DNA from 4 places in the Mesorhizobium sp. M0848 genome. Region 3 is predicted to be linked to each of the others. Evidence: predicted binding sites of a transcription regulator. Region 3 holds the regulator's gene; each other region holds the start of a gene.
The links. Region 3 encodes PhoB, which activates phosphate uptake and scavenging genes when phosphate is short. Its sites were predicted from a motif close to TGTCATNNANCTGTCAT; they were not measured.
Positions count from the first base shown of each region.

Region 1 (3,654 bases), on a different contig from region 3:
CACCGCGCCATCGCCCGCGACATCACCGCCCGCAAACGCGCCGAATCCTCGCTGATCACCGCACGCGAACGGGCCGAATATGCCAGCCAGGCCAAATCGCGCTTCCTCGCCACCGTCAGCCATGAAATCCGCACCCCGATGAACGGCATCATGGGGATGGCCAGGTTGCTGGCCGACACCAGCCTGTCGCCGGAGCAGCAAACCTATGTCGGCGCCGTCTCGACCTCGGCCAGCGCATTGCTTGCCCTGATCGAGGATCTTCTCGACTATTCCAAGATCGAAGCCGGGCGTTTCGACCCCGAGCCGCAGCCGATGTCGGTGCGCGAGATCGCCGACAACATCATCGAATTGCTGGCAGCGCGGGCTTTCGCCAAGGATATCGGGCTGGGTTGCCATGTCGAACCCGACGTGCCGCAATTGATCACCGCCGATCCGGGCAAGGTGAGGCAGGTGCTTCTCAACCTCATCGGCAACGCCATCAAGTTCACCGACAGCGGCGGCGTGCTGGTGAGCATAGCACGCGCACGCACCGAAACCAGCGACCGCATATGCTTCACCATCGCCGATACCGGTCCGGGCCTGCGTGATGCCGACCTGGAGCGCATTTTCGAGGAGTTCGAGCAGGCCGACGGCACGTCGACACGCACACATGGCGGGGCCGGCCTCGGCCTTGCCATCTCCAGACGCCTGGTGGCCGCCATGGGCGGCACGATCTCGGTATCCAGCCGGCTCGGCCAGGGATCCGAGTTCGTCTTCGAAATCCCTGCGATAGCGGCCACCGAAGCGCCGCAGGGCCACCAGAATGCTCTCTCGGGCAGACGCGCGGTGATCCTGTCGAAGAACGCCGTCGAGGCCGACGCCATCGCCCGCACCATCCGCGCCAATGGCGGCGCGGTCGACATCGCCACCACTGCCGCACAGGCCGCGCGTTTCGCCGCCGGCTGCGATGCGATCCTGGTCGATGCAGCGATGGAAGAAGGCGACGGAAGGCTGCTCAAGCGCCTGCGCCAAAGCGGTTTCTCCGACTGTGAGGCGATCACGCTGATCGCGCCGACCGATCGCGGCATGCTTGGCGAGTTCCGAGCCAGCGGCTACGCAACCTTCCTGGCCAGACCGGTGCGTGGCGGAACACTTCTGCGTGTGCTGTTGAGCAGCCATGCTCCGAGCCTCGGCCCGCCGCAGCCGGAAAGGCGCGGCGCGCCGACGCTGCGCGCCATCGGCAACCGCCAGCGCGGCCTGTCGGTGCTGATCGCCGAGGACAATGACATCAACGCCATGCTGGCCCGCGCCACGCTGCTGAAGGCCGGGCATCGCGTCAAGGTGGTCGGCAACGGCAAGGCCGCCGTCGAGGCTGTCACCGGCGCCGCGCACAAGGACCGCTTCGACGTGGTCTTGATGGATCTCCACATGCCGGTCATGGACGGGCTGGACGCGATTGCCGCCATCCGCCGCCATGAGGAAGAAAGTGCAGTGCGGCCGGTGCCGATCATGGTGCTGTCGGCCGACAGCCAGGAAAAGACCCGTCACGCGGTGTTGGCCCATGGCGCCAGCGGCTTTGTCACCAAGCCGCTCGACCCCGAGGCGCTGGTCAATGCCGTCGAGGGGCAGGTCGTCGCGGCCTGAGCTTTCCACCGCCATTCGGCACGGGCGATCACTTAAACGTAGCCGGTTGATCGTATTCGCCAGCCGACGAAGTATTGCCCATGACGTCGTATCACGGTACTGTCACAATCCTGTTGCACCTACACCGTATCCCCGTGCCAAGAGGGATGGCTCGAAGGAGAATCACTCGTGCATACAGTTATGCCGGAATGTGACACTCGGCCGAACGCCAGCAGCGCCTTGCTTGCCGGACGTAACGTCGATTCCGTCATAAAGGGCGCTGCGCTGGGCCGTATAGGCAATCTTGAAGTGCGGCTCGCTCGCAACGAGGCCGAGATCGCGGCCGCGCAGGAAGTGCGCTACCGGGTGTTCTACGACGAACTTGGCGCCAGGAAGGACCTGTTCCAGGCCCATGACCGCCGGGACGCCGATCGGTTCGATCCGCTCTGCGACCATCTGCTGGTTTTGGACACCACGCTTTCCGGTCCCGAACATCGCCGCATCGTCGGCACATATCGGCTGCTGCGGCAAGAAATCGCGGCCACGGCCGGTGGCTTCTATTCCGAAGGTGAATTCGAGCTGACCAAGCTCATCGCCCGCCACCCCGGCCAGCGCTTCCTTGAACTCGGCCGCTCCTGCGTGTTGCCGGAATACCGCTCGAAGCGCACCATCGAGGCGTTGTGGCAAGGCATCTGGGCTTACATCAACCATTACGAAATCGGTGTGATGACCGGCTGCGCGTCCTTTCACGGCACCGTGCCGGCGGCGCATGCCGAGGCGCTCACCTACCTAGCCCACCACTGCCGGACGAACTCGGCCTGGGACGTGCGCGCGGTGTCCGGGCGCTATTGCTCGATGGATCTGATGCCGATCGAGGCCGTCAATGCCAAGGCGGCGATCGCCGCGATGCCGCCTTTGGTCAAGGGCTATCTGCGCGTCGGTGCCCGCATCGGCGATGGTTGCGTCATCGATCGCGAATTCTCGACGGTCGATGTGTTCGTCGTGATGCCGGTCAAGGAGATCGGCGCACGCTACGTCAACTATTATGGCGGCGAAGCCCAGCGCTTCGCGGCGTGAGATTGAGTAGGCAGTAGGCAGTAGGCAGTAGTGATGACGCCACGATTAAGCTCCTGTGACTACTGATTATTCCCTATTCCCTATTCCCTATTCCCTATTCCCTATTCCCCATTCCCTATTCCCTCTCTTCACGGAATATCTTCCGGCCGCCTGCCGGGTCGGCTCTTGTAGGACGGAAACGACCAGCCGAATTTGAGCGCACCACCGCGCACGAGGAACGCCGCCGCAAAACCGGCGAGGTCCGAGGCGAGCGGCGGCAGTCCGGCAAGTTCGCCAAGCGTGTAAAGGCCGGCACCCGCAAGGGCCGCCGTAACGTAGATTTCGGGCCTGAGCAGCACCGATGGCTCGCCGGCGAGGAGATCACGCAGAATGCCGCCGAAAGTGGCGGTGAGCACGCCGGTGATGACGGAGACGACCGGCGAACCGGTAATCGCAAGCCCCTTGGCCGCGCCCATCACCGAAAAAGCGGCGAGCCCGACGGCGTCGAGCCAGAGCAGCCATTTCCAGCGCGATTCGACACGATGCGCGCTGAAGAAGACCAGCACCGCAACCGCGGCGCAGACCAGCACATAGCCGGAGTTGGCGACCCAGAAAACCGGCAGGTTGAGGATAACGTCGCGAAGCGTGCCACCGCCTATCCCGGTGACGCTGGCCAGGAACAGGAAGCCGATAATGTCGAGTTGCTTACGCGAAGCCGCCAGCGCCCCGGTCGCCGCGAAGACGGCGACACCGGCATAGTCAAGAAGCGCGATAGGGTTCATGAGGCCAAGGCAGTAGGGATTAGGGATTAGGCAGTATGAATAGCACGAAGCCGCGCGATTGATACGACTGCCCTAGTTTCCTACTGCCTACTGCCTATCCCCTGCCTCACGCATCTTTCTCAGCCTGTTCGTTCACCGGCCCCGGCTCAACCGGTGCTTCAGCGGCGACGAACTTTGGCCCGCCCTTGGCGACGCCCACCATGGCCGGGCGCAG
Region 1 is NZ_JAMYOM010000008.1:186,492-190,145, forward strand. It holds gene NKH95_RS11810 (response regulator) at 1-1,623, shown strand, start outside; gene olsB (l-ornithine N(alpha)-acyltransferase) at 1,804-2,679, shown strand; gene NKH95_RS11820 (trimeric intracellular cation channel family protein) at 2,808-3,440, opposite strand; gene grpE (nucleotide exchange factor GrpE) at 3,547-3,654, opposite strand, start outside.
Region 1: a site for PhoB is predicted at 1,724-1,740, ahead of olsB (l-ornithine N(alpha)-acyltransferase). Genes of this name have one in related genera too.

Region 2 (3,654 bases), on a different contig from region 3:
GCAACACGTGCCTGCACCATGCCGATATCAAATGCGCCGCAGGCCATGAACGGCAGCGCTGCGCCGGAAACATCCTGATGCGTCGTTCGCTCCAGTATTTTGCGCGCGTTCGGCCCGGTCAGCAGAAAGCCGCTCATCGTGTCGGACAGGTCGGCGACGGTGACGCCTTCAGCCGCATGGCTCTCGAACCAGCGCATGTGGAATTCCCGGAGATAGTAGGAGCCCATCAGCCAATAGCTGCCGCCGCCCCAGTTGAAGACGGTGAGGTCGCCCTTCAGCCGTCCGTCAAGACCGAGCATCGGCGCCAGGCCGGCCCGCCCCGGCTTCGGCAGCCTGCAGGCGAGCAGCCGGTCGAGCCAGGCTTCTGCACCTGGCCCCGCCACCGCATAGCGCGAATAGGCCGAGATATCGACGAGACCGGCGGCGCGCCGCACCTGCAGCGCCTCGTCGCCGACGATGTCGAAGGCGTTGGAGCGCCGCAGCGTCGTGTTCTCGGCAAATCCCATCGGCGCGAAATAGGCCGGGATTTCCAGCCCCCAGGAAGCCGTCCATTCGCATCCCGCGGCCGTCATGCCGTCATAGGCACCGGGGCGTTTCAGCGGCCGGCCGGCGGGCAGCCGTTCATTGGGAAAGGTCATGACGAAGCGGCGCGAATAGAACTGGCGCGTGGTCTGCTTGAGATATTCCCGGTTGGCGGCGAAGGCGCCGTAGCGGGCGATGTCCATGCCAAAAATGTCGGCCTGCGGTTCGCCGTAAATCATCCATTCGGCCAGCGACTTGCCGACGCCGCCGCCCTGGCTGAAACCGGCCATGACGCCGCAGGCGACCCAGTAATTCTTCAGCCCCCGCACCGGCCCGACAATCGGATTGCCGTCCGGGGTGAAGGTGAAGGCACCGTTGACCCATTTGCGGATGCCGGCAGTCGCCAGGCAGGGGAAGCGCTCATGCGCCTTGGCGAGTTCCGGGCTGATGCGATCGATGTCTTCCGGGATCAGCTCGATGCCGTAGTCCCATGGCGCACCATCCATGTTCCAGTGCTTCGGATTCTGCTCGTAAACGCCCAGCAGCACGCCCTTGCGCTCCTGCCGGAGATACGAAAAGCCATCGAGATCGACGGCGATGCCGATTTCCCTGTCCAGCGCCGCGATCTCGGGAATGTCCTCAGTGATGAAATAATGGTGCTCCATCGGCGTCACCGGCAGGTCGACGCCGGCCATGCGGCCGAGCTGCTTTGCCCACAGCCCGCCGGCATTGACGACATGCTCGGCGATGATGGTGCCCTGCTCCGTGATGACATCCCAGCGACCGTCGGCGCGCGGCTTCAACTCGACGACCCGGTTGCGCAGGATGATGTCGGCGCCGCGCTTCTTCGCAGCACCCGCATAGGCATGCGTCGTGCCGTACGGGTCGAGATGGCCTTCGTTGGAATCATGCAGCCCGCCAAGCACACCGGTGACGTCGACGATCGGGCAGATCGTCTTGATCTCATCGGGCGTTACCAACCTAGCGGTCTCGATGCCGACCGACTGGAACACCGCCCAGGCCGATTTCAGCCACTCCCAGCGCGCGGGATCGCTGGCGATGTTGACGCCGCCCGTCATGTGCAGGCCGATATCCCAGCCGGATTCGGCCTCGATCTCCCGGTAGAGATTGATGGTGTAGTCCTGCAGCGCCGCCACGTTGGGATCCGCGTTGAGCGAATGGAAGCCTGCCGCCGCGTGCCACGTCGAACCGGCCGTCAGTTCGGCGCGCTCGATCAGCGCCACATCCCTCCAGCCGAACCGCGTCAGGTGATAGAGCACCGAGGCTCCAACCACGCCACCTCCGATGACGACTGCGCGGTAGTGCGACTTCAAGGCTTCCCCTCCACGGTTAGTCCGAAGGCTGGAGCATAGATTTACTGGACATAAGTGTCTAGTGCGCGCGCGCGCATCGTTTTTCGTCGACCGCCGGCATGCACCGCGCGCTGTCACGTAAGCATCATGTTCGCGCCGTAGACCGCGTTTCGGGGAGGCCTGCGCGGCATCATCGATGTCGCGCCTCGCGGCACATCCGTCACAAAGAGGATTATTCATGAAACACCTGTACCGAACCGCGTCGCTCGGCGTCGCGCTGGCCTTGTTCACCGCCTTGACGCCGGCGCTCGCCGACAGCACCGCGACCGTCGGCGGCCTCGTCAACAAGGGGCTGGTCGGTGTCGGCCGCATCCCGGCCGCTCAGCGCGACAAGTTCGGCGAGACCTTCGGCTCGGGCTCCGGCATGGCGATCGACACATCAGGCTGGACGCACGGCGCCGATGGTTACAAGGGTTCGCTCTGGCTGCTGCCCGACCGCGGCTACAATGTCGTCGGCACCACCGACTACCGGCCGCGCCTCAACACCATCGGCATAGAATTCATGCCGACCGCATTGGGTGCCGCACCCGCTGCCGGCCAGGAGCAGACGGGCGTCAAGGCGACGCTCGCCGACACCATGCTGCTCACCGACGACAAGGGCGCTGATGCCACCGGCCTCGACCCGCTCAACGGCGTGCGCGCGGCAAGCGGCGACATGCCGATCCTGCCGCAAGCCGACAATGGCAAGCTGGCGCTCGACAACGAGGCGATCGTGCGGCTGCCCGATGGTTCGATGTTCATCTCCGACGAATACGGCCCGAACATCTATCGGTTTTCCGCCGACGGGCATCTGCTGTCGGCAACCCAGCCACCGGCCGCCCTCGTGCCGATGCGCCACGGCACGCCGAACTTCGCCTCGGACAATCCGGGACCCGGTGCCGCCGAGCCCGATCCGAAGGATCCCGAAACCGGCCGCCAGAACAACCAAGGCCTCGAAGGCATGGCAATGACGCCAGACGGCAAGTTCCTGATCGCCGTGCTGCAGTCGGCGCCCCGGCAGGACGGCGGCGATTCGCCCGCCACGCGCCAGAACACCCGCGCCCTCGTCTACGACGCATCCGACCTCGGCCATCTCAAGCTGGCGCATGAGTATGTCGTGCCGCTGCCGGTGTTCAAGGATGCCAAGGGCAAGACCAAGGTCGCCGCGCAGAGCGAGATCGTGGCACTGTCGGATCAGACTTTCCTGATGCTGGCGCGCGACAGCGGCAACGGCCAGGGGCTGAAGGGCGACACCTCGCTTGTGCGCCAGATCTTCGTCGTCGACGTCTCGGTCGCGACCGACATCGCCGGCGGCGCCTTCGACGCCGCTGACAAGCCGGTCGCCCCCAAGGGCGTCGTCGACCCATCGGTGACACCGGCCAAGCTGACGCCATTCATCGACATCAACGACAGTGCCGAGCTCGGCCGCTTCGGCCTGCACAATGGCGCGCCCAACGACCAGGATAACCTGTCCGAGAAGTGGGAGGCGATGTCAGTGGTCAGCGTTCTGGATCCGAAGCTGCCCGACGACTACTTCCTGTTCGTCGCCAACGACAACGACTTCCTCGCCCAGGACGGTTTTCAGGTCGGCGCGCCCTACAAGGCCGAAGACGGCGCCAATGTCGACACCATGTTCCTGGTCTATCAGGTCACGCTGCCGGGTCTGACCAAGAAGTAACCACCACTGCCCGGGCGGGCGCGCTTGGCGCGTCCGCTGGGGCTCGCGGCTGGGCATGAACGGGGCAGCGGCCTTTCAACCGTGCGGCGCGTTCGCAAGGGT
Region 2 is NZ_JAMYOM010000016.1:99,244-102,897, reverse strand. It holds gene NKH95_RS19445 (GcvT family protein) at 1-1,856, opposite strand, end outside; gene NKH95_RS19440 (esterase-like activity of phytase family protein) at 2,074-3,552, shown strand.
Region 2: a site for PhoB is predicted at 1,968-1,984, ahead of NKH95_RS19440 (esterase-like activity of phytase family protein). Genes of this name have one in related genera too.

Region 3 (3,654 bases):
TCGACGAACTGCGTCAGAACTATACCATCGTCATCGTCACCCATTCGATGCAGCAGGCAGCACGCGTGTCGCAGCGCACCGCGATGTTCCATCTAGGCTATCTGGTCGAGGAGGGCGCCACCGACAAGATGTTCACCACCCCCGACGACAAACGCACCCAGGACTACATCACCGGCCGGTTCGGCTGAGCTCAGGCATACGAGGGACGAAGATCATGGGTGAACATACCGTCGCATCTTTCGATGAGGATCTGGAGCAGATCAGCCAGCTGATCCGCGACATGGGCGATCTCGCCTGCTCGATGGTCAGTGGCTCGACCAGGGCTTTGCTCAATTCGGACAATGCGCTGGCGCAGCGCGTGGTTTCCGATGATGCCATCATGGATGCACGCCAGCGCGAGCTGGACGATCGCGCCATCACGCTGATCGCCAAGCGCCAGCCAATGGCCAACGATCTGCGTGCGGTGGTCGGTTCGATCCGCATGGCCGGCGACCTTGAGCGCATCGGCGACCTTGCCAAGAACATCGCCAAGCGCGTCGGCACTGTCGGGCTGAGTGTCACGCCGCACGACCTTTCGCATTCGATCGACGCGATGGCGCAACTGGTGCTGATCCAGGTGCAGGGGGTCGTCGACGAGTATGCCGCCGCCGACCCGGCAGCGCTTGCCACGCTCAGAAACAATGACGAACGCATCGACGTCAAATACACCTCGGTGTTCCGTGAGCTGCTGACCTACATGATGGAAGATCCCCGCAACATCACGGCGTGCACGCACCTGTTGTTCTGCGCCAAGAACCTCGAGCGGATCGGCGACCACGTGACCAACATCGCCGAAAATGCCTACTATGTTTTGACCGGCACGCAGCTGCCAGCCAATCGTCCGAAGCAGGACGAGACGGCAATGTCCGCGCCAGCGGCATAACAGGGGTGACCAGCCGATGATCGCACCACGCATCATGGTGGTGGAGGATGAGGAGCCGCTAGGCGTGCTGCTCCGCTACAATCTTGAATCCGAAGGTTACCAGGTCGAGGTGGTGACGCGCGGCGACGAGGCCGAAATCCGGCTGCAGGAGAACGTTCCCGATCTTCTGGTGCTCGACTGGATGGTGCCTGCGGTTTCCGGTATCGAACTCTGCCGGCGCCTGCGAATGCGTCCCGAGACCGAGCGGCTGCCGATCATCATGCTGACCGCGCGAGGCGAGGAAAGCGACCGCGTGCGCGGCCTGTCGACCGGCGCCGACGACTATCTGGTCAAGCCCTTCTCGACGCCGGAGTTCATGGCCAGGGTCAAGGCGCTGCTGCGCCGGGCCAAGCCGGAAGTGCTGTCCAGCGTGCTAAAGGTCGGCGACATCGTGCTCGATCGCGAGTCGCACCGGGTCTATCGCAAGAAGAGCGAGATCCGGCTCGGGCCGACCGAGTTCCGCCTGCTCGAATTCATGATGCGCCATCCAGGCCGCGTGTTCTCGCGCAGCCAGCTGCTCGACAATGTCTGGGGCGAAACGATCTACATCGACGAGCGCACGGTCGACGTGCATGTCGGCCGGCTGCGCAAGGCGGTCAACAATGGCCGGATGCCGGACGTCATCCGCACGATCCGCGGGGCGGGCTACGCGATCAGGGAAGACTAGGTGCTGTTTCGTCCCGATAGATCGGGAAAACTCGATTAGCACGCGGTCGCCAACAGCCGGTGGAATGTTGCACTCGTCTCATCAATGGGGAGCGAGCACGTGACGCCAGGAGCGGTCATCCTCATCAGGTTTCGAATGACTGCATTTGGGCCAAAGCGACAGGCAGCTTCTCGCGTCCCTCGATCTCCCAAACTCTCTATTGGGCCCCGGCTGGCCAAGAGGCACGGCGAATTACTTGATAGGTCGCCATCTTTCCCGCAGACTCCAACCAGAAAGCCACGCAAGAATGCATTTGAGTTAATTTAGATATACGTTCGTCGAATGACGCGCATTCTGCAGAAATATACAATTTTAATAAATTTACTTCAAATTATTGCGAGTCCTCTCCTCTTTATTCATCGCTTGTCCGTCGATTGTTCAATGCGATCTCGGATCTAATGACGATTCCGTGGAACGATCTCGTTCTTTGCAGCGTTGCTTGGAAGCGGTCGCCGGACCTTTGACCAGGTCGGACACCATGAGGAAGGATTTCTGATGAGCACGGTCTTAAACGCCAAGGGCATCCCTCTTGCCTACACCGGCGCTTCCACTCATTGGTTCTCGGCCACCGGGTCTGGACCGGAACTGCATGGCACCTCCGGCAACGACTCCTTCTGGGGAGATACCGGCGTCAATGTCACGATCTACGGTGGCGCCGGCGACGACTACTATCATCTCTATTCCACCAACAATAAGGTGGTCGAGGATCCTGGGGCAGGGATCGACACGATCGACACATGGATGAGCTACAAGCTCCCCGACAATTTCGAGAACCTCGTCGTTACCGGCGCCAATCGATTTGCGTTCGGAAATGCGTTGGACAACATCATCAAGGGCGGGTCGGGTCACCAGACGCTGGATGGCGGCAAGGGAAATGATGTCCTGATCGGCGGTGATGGCGCCGATACTTTCGCCATTTCCAAAGGTAATGGAAGTGATCTTATCTTCGATTTCGGTGCGACCGATGCGGTCCGCCTTGACGGTTACGACTTCACTTCGTTCGATGCCGTCCGTTCACAGATGGTCCAGGTGGAATCGAACGTGATGCTGAACCTCGGATCCGACGAGATCCTGGTGTTCAAGAATACGACCATCGACAAGTTGCAGCCCACCCAGTTCGAACTTCCGATCGACAAGTCCGCAATGACGCTGTCCTTCTCCGACGATTTCAACACGCTGAGCCTTCGGGACGGGCAGGACGGCACCTGGAATTCCAATTTCTGGTGGGGAGCGCCGAACGGCAGCACGTTGAGCAGCAATGGTGAGTTGCAGTGGTATATCGACGCCAATTATGGCCCGACGAGTTCGGTCCATCCGTTCAGCGTTGAGAACGGCGTCCTCACCATCACCGCCGCGCAGGCGCCGGAGGACATCAAGCCTCTGATCAACAACTACGAATACACCTCGGGGATCCTGACGACCCACGACACCTTCTCGCAAACCTACGGCTATTTCGAAATGCGGGCGGATCTCCCTGAAACAGCCGGAGCCTGGCCGGCGTTCTGGCTGCTTCCGGAGGACGGCTCGTGGCCGCCGGAGCTGGACGTTGTCGAAACGCGTGGCCAGGACCCGAACACGCTCTACATGACGGCGCATTCCAATGAGACGGGAGCGCACACGAAGGTTTCGTCAACGGTGAACGTTGCGGATACCGACGGTTTCCACACCTATGGCCTACTCTGGACGAAGGATGAGCTTGTCTGGACCTATGATGGTGTAAAGGTCGCTCAAGCAGCGACGCCGGCCGACATGCACGATCCCATGTATATGCTGGCCAATCTCGCGGTGGGCGGCATTGCCGGCCAGCCTCCTGACCATCTGGCTACGCCAGCGGAGATGAAGATCGACTACATCCGCGCCTATACGCTGGACGACCTGCAGCACCACCCCTTGGACATCGCCGGCGACCATTCGGTCTAAGCGACGCCCTAATGTTGGGGCCATGAGCCGTTAGGAGCGCGGGAATGATTGCACGGTCTGATCTGCG
Region 3 is NZ_JAMYOM010000001.1:183,763-187,416, forward strand. It holds gene pstB (phosphate ABC transporter ATP-binding protein PstB) at 1-188, shown strand, start outside; gene phoU (phosphate signaling complex protein PhoU) at 215-922, shown strand; gene phoB (phosphate regulon transcriptional regulator PhoB) at 939-1,628, shown strand; gene eglC (endo-1,3-1,4-beta-glycanase EglC) at 2,163-3,587, shown strand; gene NKH95_RS00995 (type I secretion system permease/ATPase) at 3,632-3,654, shown strand, end outside.

Region 4 (3,654 bases), on a different contig from region 3:
TTGCATTGGCCAGAGGGGGGTGCTGGCCCGCAAACCAACAGCGATTGGAGGACCTTCTGATGCCGACGCCCCTCGTTGTCTCAGACGTCGCCAAGAGCTTCACCATGCATCTGCGCGACGGCATCAAATTGCCTGTTATCGCCGGTGTCTCGTTCTCGATCAGGGCCGGCGAATGCACCGTGCTCGGCGGCCCGTCCGGTGCCGGCAAGAGCTCGATCCTGAAGATGCTCTACGGCAACTACGCCGTCGACGAAGGCCAGATCATCGTCAGCCACGATGACGGGCTGATCGACCTCGCCACTGCCAGCCCGCGCACCGTGCTTGCCGTGCGCCGGCAAACGATCGGCTATGTCAGCCAATTCCTGCGCACCGTGCCGCGCGTTTCGGCGCTGGATGTCGTCGCCGAACCGCTGGTCGAGCGCGGCGAGGATCGCGAGATTGCCCGCGGCAAGGCACGCGCCTTGCTGGCGCAGCTCAACCTGCCGGAGAAACTCTGGGCATTGCCACCTGCGACCTTCTCCGGTGGCGAGCAGCAGCGCGTCAACATCGCACGCGGCTTCATCACCGAGCATCCGATCCTGCTGCTCGACGAGCCGACCGCCTCGCTCGACGCCAAAAACCGCGATGTCGTGATTGAACTCATCGCCGCCAAGAAGGCGGCTGATGTCGCGCTGCTCGGCATCTTCCATGACCACGACGTACGCGAGGCGGTTGCCGACCGCATCATCGACGTCACCGCTTTCGCTCCCGGAAAAATCGCCGCATGACCAGGAAATTGTCCGAGACGCCGCTGGTCCATCCGACGGCGGATGTGCAGAATTCGACGCTCGGCCGCTGGACCGAGATCGCCGACCGCAGCCGGGTGTCGGAAAGCGAGCTTGGCGACTATTCCTACATGATGCAGGACTGCGCCGTCTGGTGCGCGACGATCGGCAAGTTCGCCAACATCGCCGCCAGCGTGCGCATCAACGCCACCAACCACCCGACCTGGCGGCCAACGCTGCACCATTTCACCTATCGCGCCTCGGACTACTGGGACGACGCCGAGCACGAGACAGAATTCTTCGCCCAGCGTCGCGCCAGGCGAGTCACCATCGGCCACGACACCTGGCTCGGCCACGGCTCGACCATCCTGCCCGGCGTCACCGTCGGTGACGGCGCGGCGATCGGCGCCGGAGCCGTCGTCTCGAAGGACGTCGCCCCCTACACCATCGTCGCCGGCGTGCCGGCCAAACCGATCCGTGAGCGCTTCGACCGCCGCACCGCCGACCGTTATCAGGCGCTTGCCTGGTGGGACTGGGATCATGCCAGGCTGCGCGCTTCGCTCGACGATTTCCGGGAACTATCGGCCGAGGCCTTCCTGGAAAAATACGAAGGATAATTCTTCACATCATCGTCATGGCAGCCACATGGCAGGACCTGTTCGATGACTCTCTCAAGCTTTTTCGAGCAGCAGGCTCCCGTGATCGAAATCAAAACTCCCGCCTTCTGCGGCTTCAGGGACATGGAGCACTTCGAGGACCTGCTGGCCCTGGGCCGGCCATAACTCCACACCTGTGGAGCGTAACAAAACTGACATCACCGCGACACGGCAGGTTCATGTGGCTGCGTTAGGCGAGTGCCTGACGATCAATATGGTCCAGACTGGAACCTGCCCCATGTCAGCAAATTCCGCCACGCTCGAAATCCGCGGTGTCAGCCGCCGATTTGGTAAGAACACCGCCGTCAGCGACATCAACATCGCCATCCCACAGGGTCAGATGGTTGGCATTATCGGCCGTTCGGGCGCCGGCAAATCGACCCTTCTTCGCATGATCAACCGTCTCATCGATCCCAGCCAGGGATCGATCTTTTTTGACGGCGCCGAGGTTTCCCAGTTGCGCGGCTCGCCGCTGCGGCGCTGGCAGCGTGACTGCGCCATGATCTTCCAGCAGTTCAACCTGGTGCCGCGCCTCGACGTGCTGACCAACGTGCTGCTCGGCAAGCTGAACCACCGTTCGACCATCACCAACCTGTTCGGCATGTTCTCGCGCGCCGAATGCGCCGAGGCGGTCGCGGCACTCGAGCGGCTCGACATTGCCCGCATCGCGCTGCAGCCCGCAGGCACCTTGTCGGGCGGCCAGCAGCAGCGCGTCGCCATTGCCCGCGCCATGATGCAGCAGCCCAAAGTGATCCTCGCCGACGAGCCGATCGCCTCGCTCGACCCGCTCAACGCCAAGGTGGTGATGGATTCGCTGCAGGACGTCAATCTGCGCGACGGCATCACCGTCGTCACCAATCTTCACACGCTGGACACCGCCCGCACCTACTGCAACCGCATCATCGGCATGGCCGCCGGCAAGGTCGTCTTCGACGGCCCGCCGGAAGAACTCAACCGCGAGGCCGTGCGTCTCGTCTACGGCGCCGACAGCAATGGCCAGGAAATCTCCGAGGCCATCACCTCGACCAGCGTTGCCTTCAGCCGAAAGATCGCCGCATCCGCCGGACCGCTCGAGCCCGCATTCCCGGGATACTGAGAGCGGCCTGGATCGACAGCCCGCGTCAAGGGCACCTGTCAAAATCGAGAACGCTGCCGGCGCGGGGCCGGAACCTACAGGAGAGATTACAGATGTTCAGGAAGATGGTTTTCAGCGCCGTTTCGGTGCTCGCCATGGCGACCAGCATGGCCCATGCCGCCGACATGAAGGAATTTCGCGTCGGCATTCTCGGCGGCGAAAACGAAACCGACCGGCTGCGCAACTACCAGTGCCTCGCCGACCATCTGAAGGCCGAATTCGGCTTCGAAAAGGTCTCGCTGTTCCCCGCTGCCGACTATGACGGCGTGATCCAGGGCCTGCTTGGCGGCACGCTCGACTTCGCCGAACTCGGCGCTTCCGGCTACGCCAGCATCGCTCTCAAGGACCCGAAGGCGGTCACCCCGATCCTCACCACCCAGCAGACCGACGGCGCCACCGGCTACTATTCGATCGGCCTGGCGCTGAAATCCTCCGGCATCACCGATATCAAGTCGGCCAAGGGCAAGAAACTCGGCTACGCCGATCCGGATTCTACCTCCGGCTATCTGATCCCGCTGACCCAGATCCCGAAGGACACCGGCGCTTCGAACGAAACCTTCTTCGCTTCGACCCAGTTCAACGGCGGCCACGAGAACAACGTTCTGGCCGTGCGCGACGGCAAGGTCGATGTGGCGGTGGACGATTCCTCCGGTATCGGCGACTTCAAGGACGGCTACACCTCGGGCACCTTCCACAAGGAAGTCGCCAAGGGCGCCGTCGACCCCAACGACTTCGTCGAAGTCTGGCGCTCGGGCCTGATCCCGAACGGCCCGCTGGTCGTGCGCACCGCGCTCCGCGACGAAATGACCGCCAAGCTCGCCGACTTCTTCACGCAGTTGCCGAAGAAGGACAAGGCTTGCTTCGAAGGCGTCGAAGGCGGCGACTTTACCGGCTACGTCCCGGTCAAGGCGGACTTCTACAACGTCATCGTCGAAGCCCGTAAGGCAGCCATTGGCGGCTAACGGCGAAATCAGGAAGGGCGGCGTCGATAAAACGCCGCCCTTCTTGCATGTCCGATCATGACCCTTTCCGTGACAGCCCCTTCCGGCGCCACTCACCAGATGGCCGACGCCTGGCGTCGCCAGACGTCCTTGCGCCG
Region 4 is NZ_JAMYOM010000026.1:112,949-116,602, reverse strand. It holds gene phnL (phosphonate C-P lyase system protein PhnL) at 60-767, shown strand; gene NKH95_RS26570 (DapH/DapD/GlmU-related protein) at 764-1,381, shown strand; gene phnC (phosphonate ABC transporter ATP-binding protein) at 1,659-2,516, shown strand; gene phnD (phosphonate ABC transporter substrate-binding protein) at 2,609-3,517, shown strand; gene phnE (phosphonate ABC transporter, permease protein PhnE) at 3,575-3,654, shown strand, end outside.
Region 4: a site for PhoB is predicted at 1,563-1,579, ahead of phnC (phosphonate ABC transporter ATP-binding protein). Genes of this name have one in related genera too.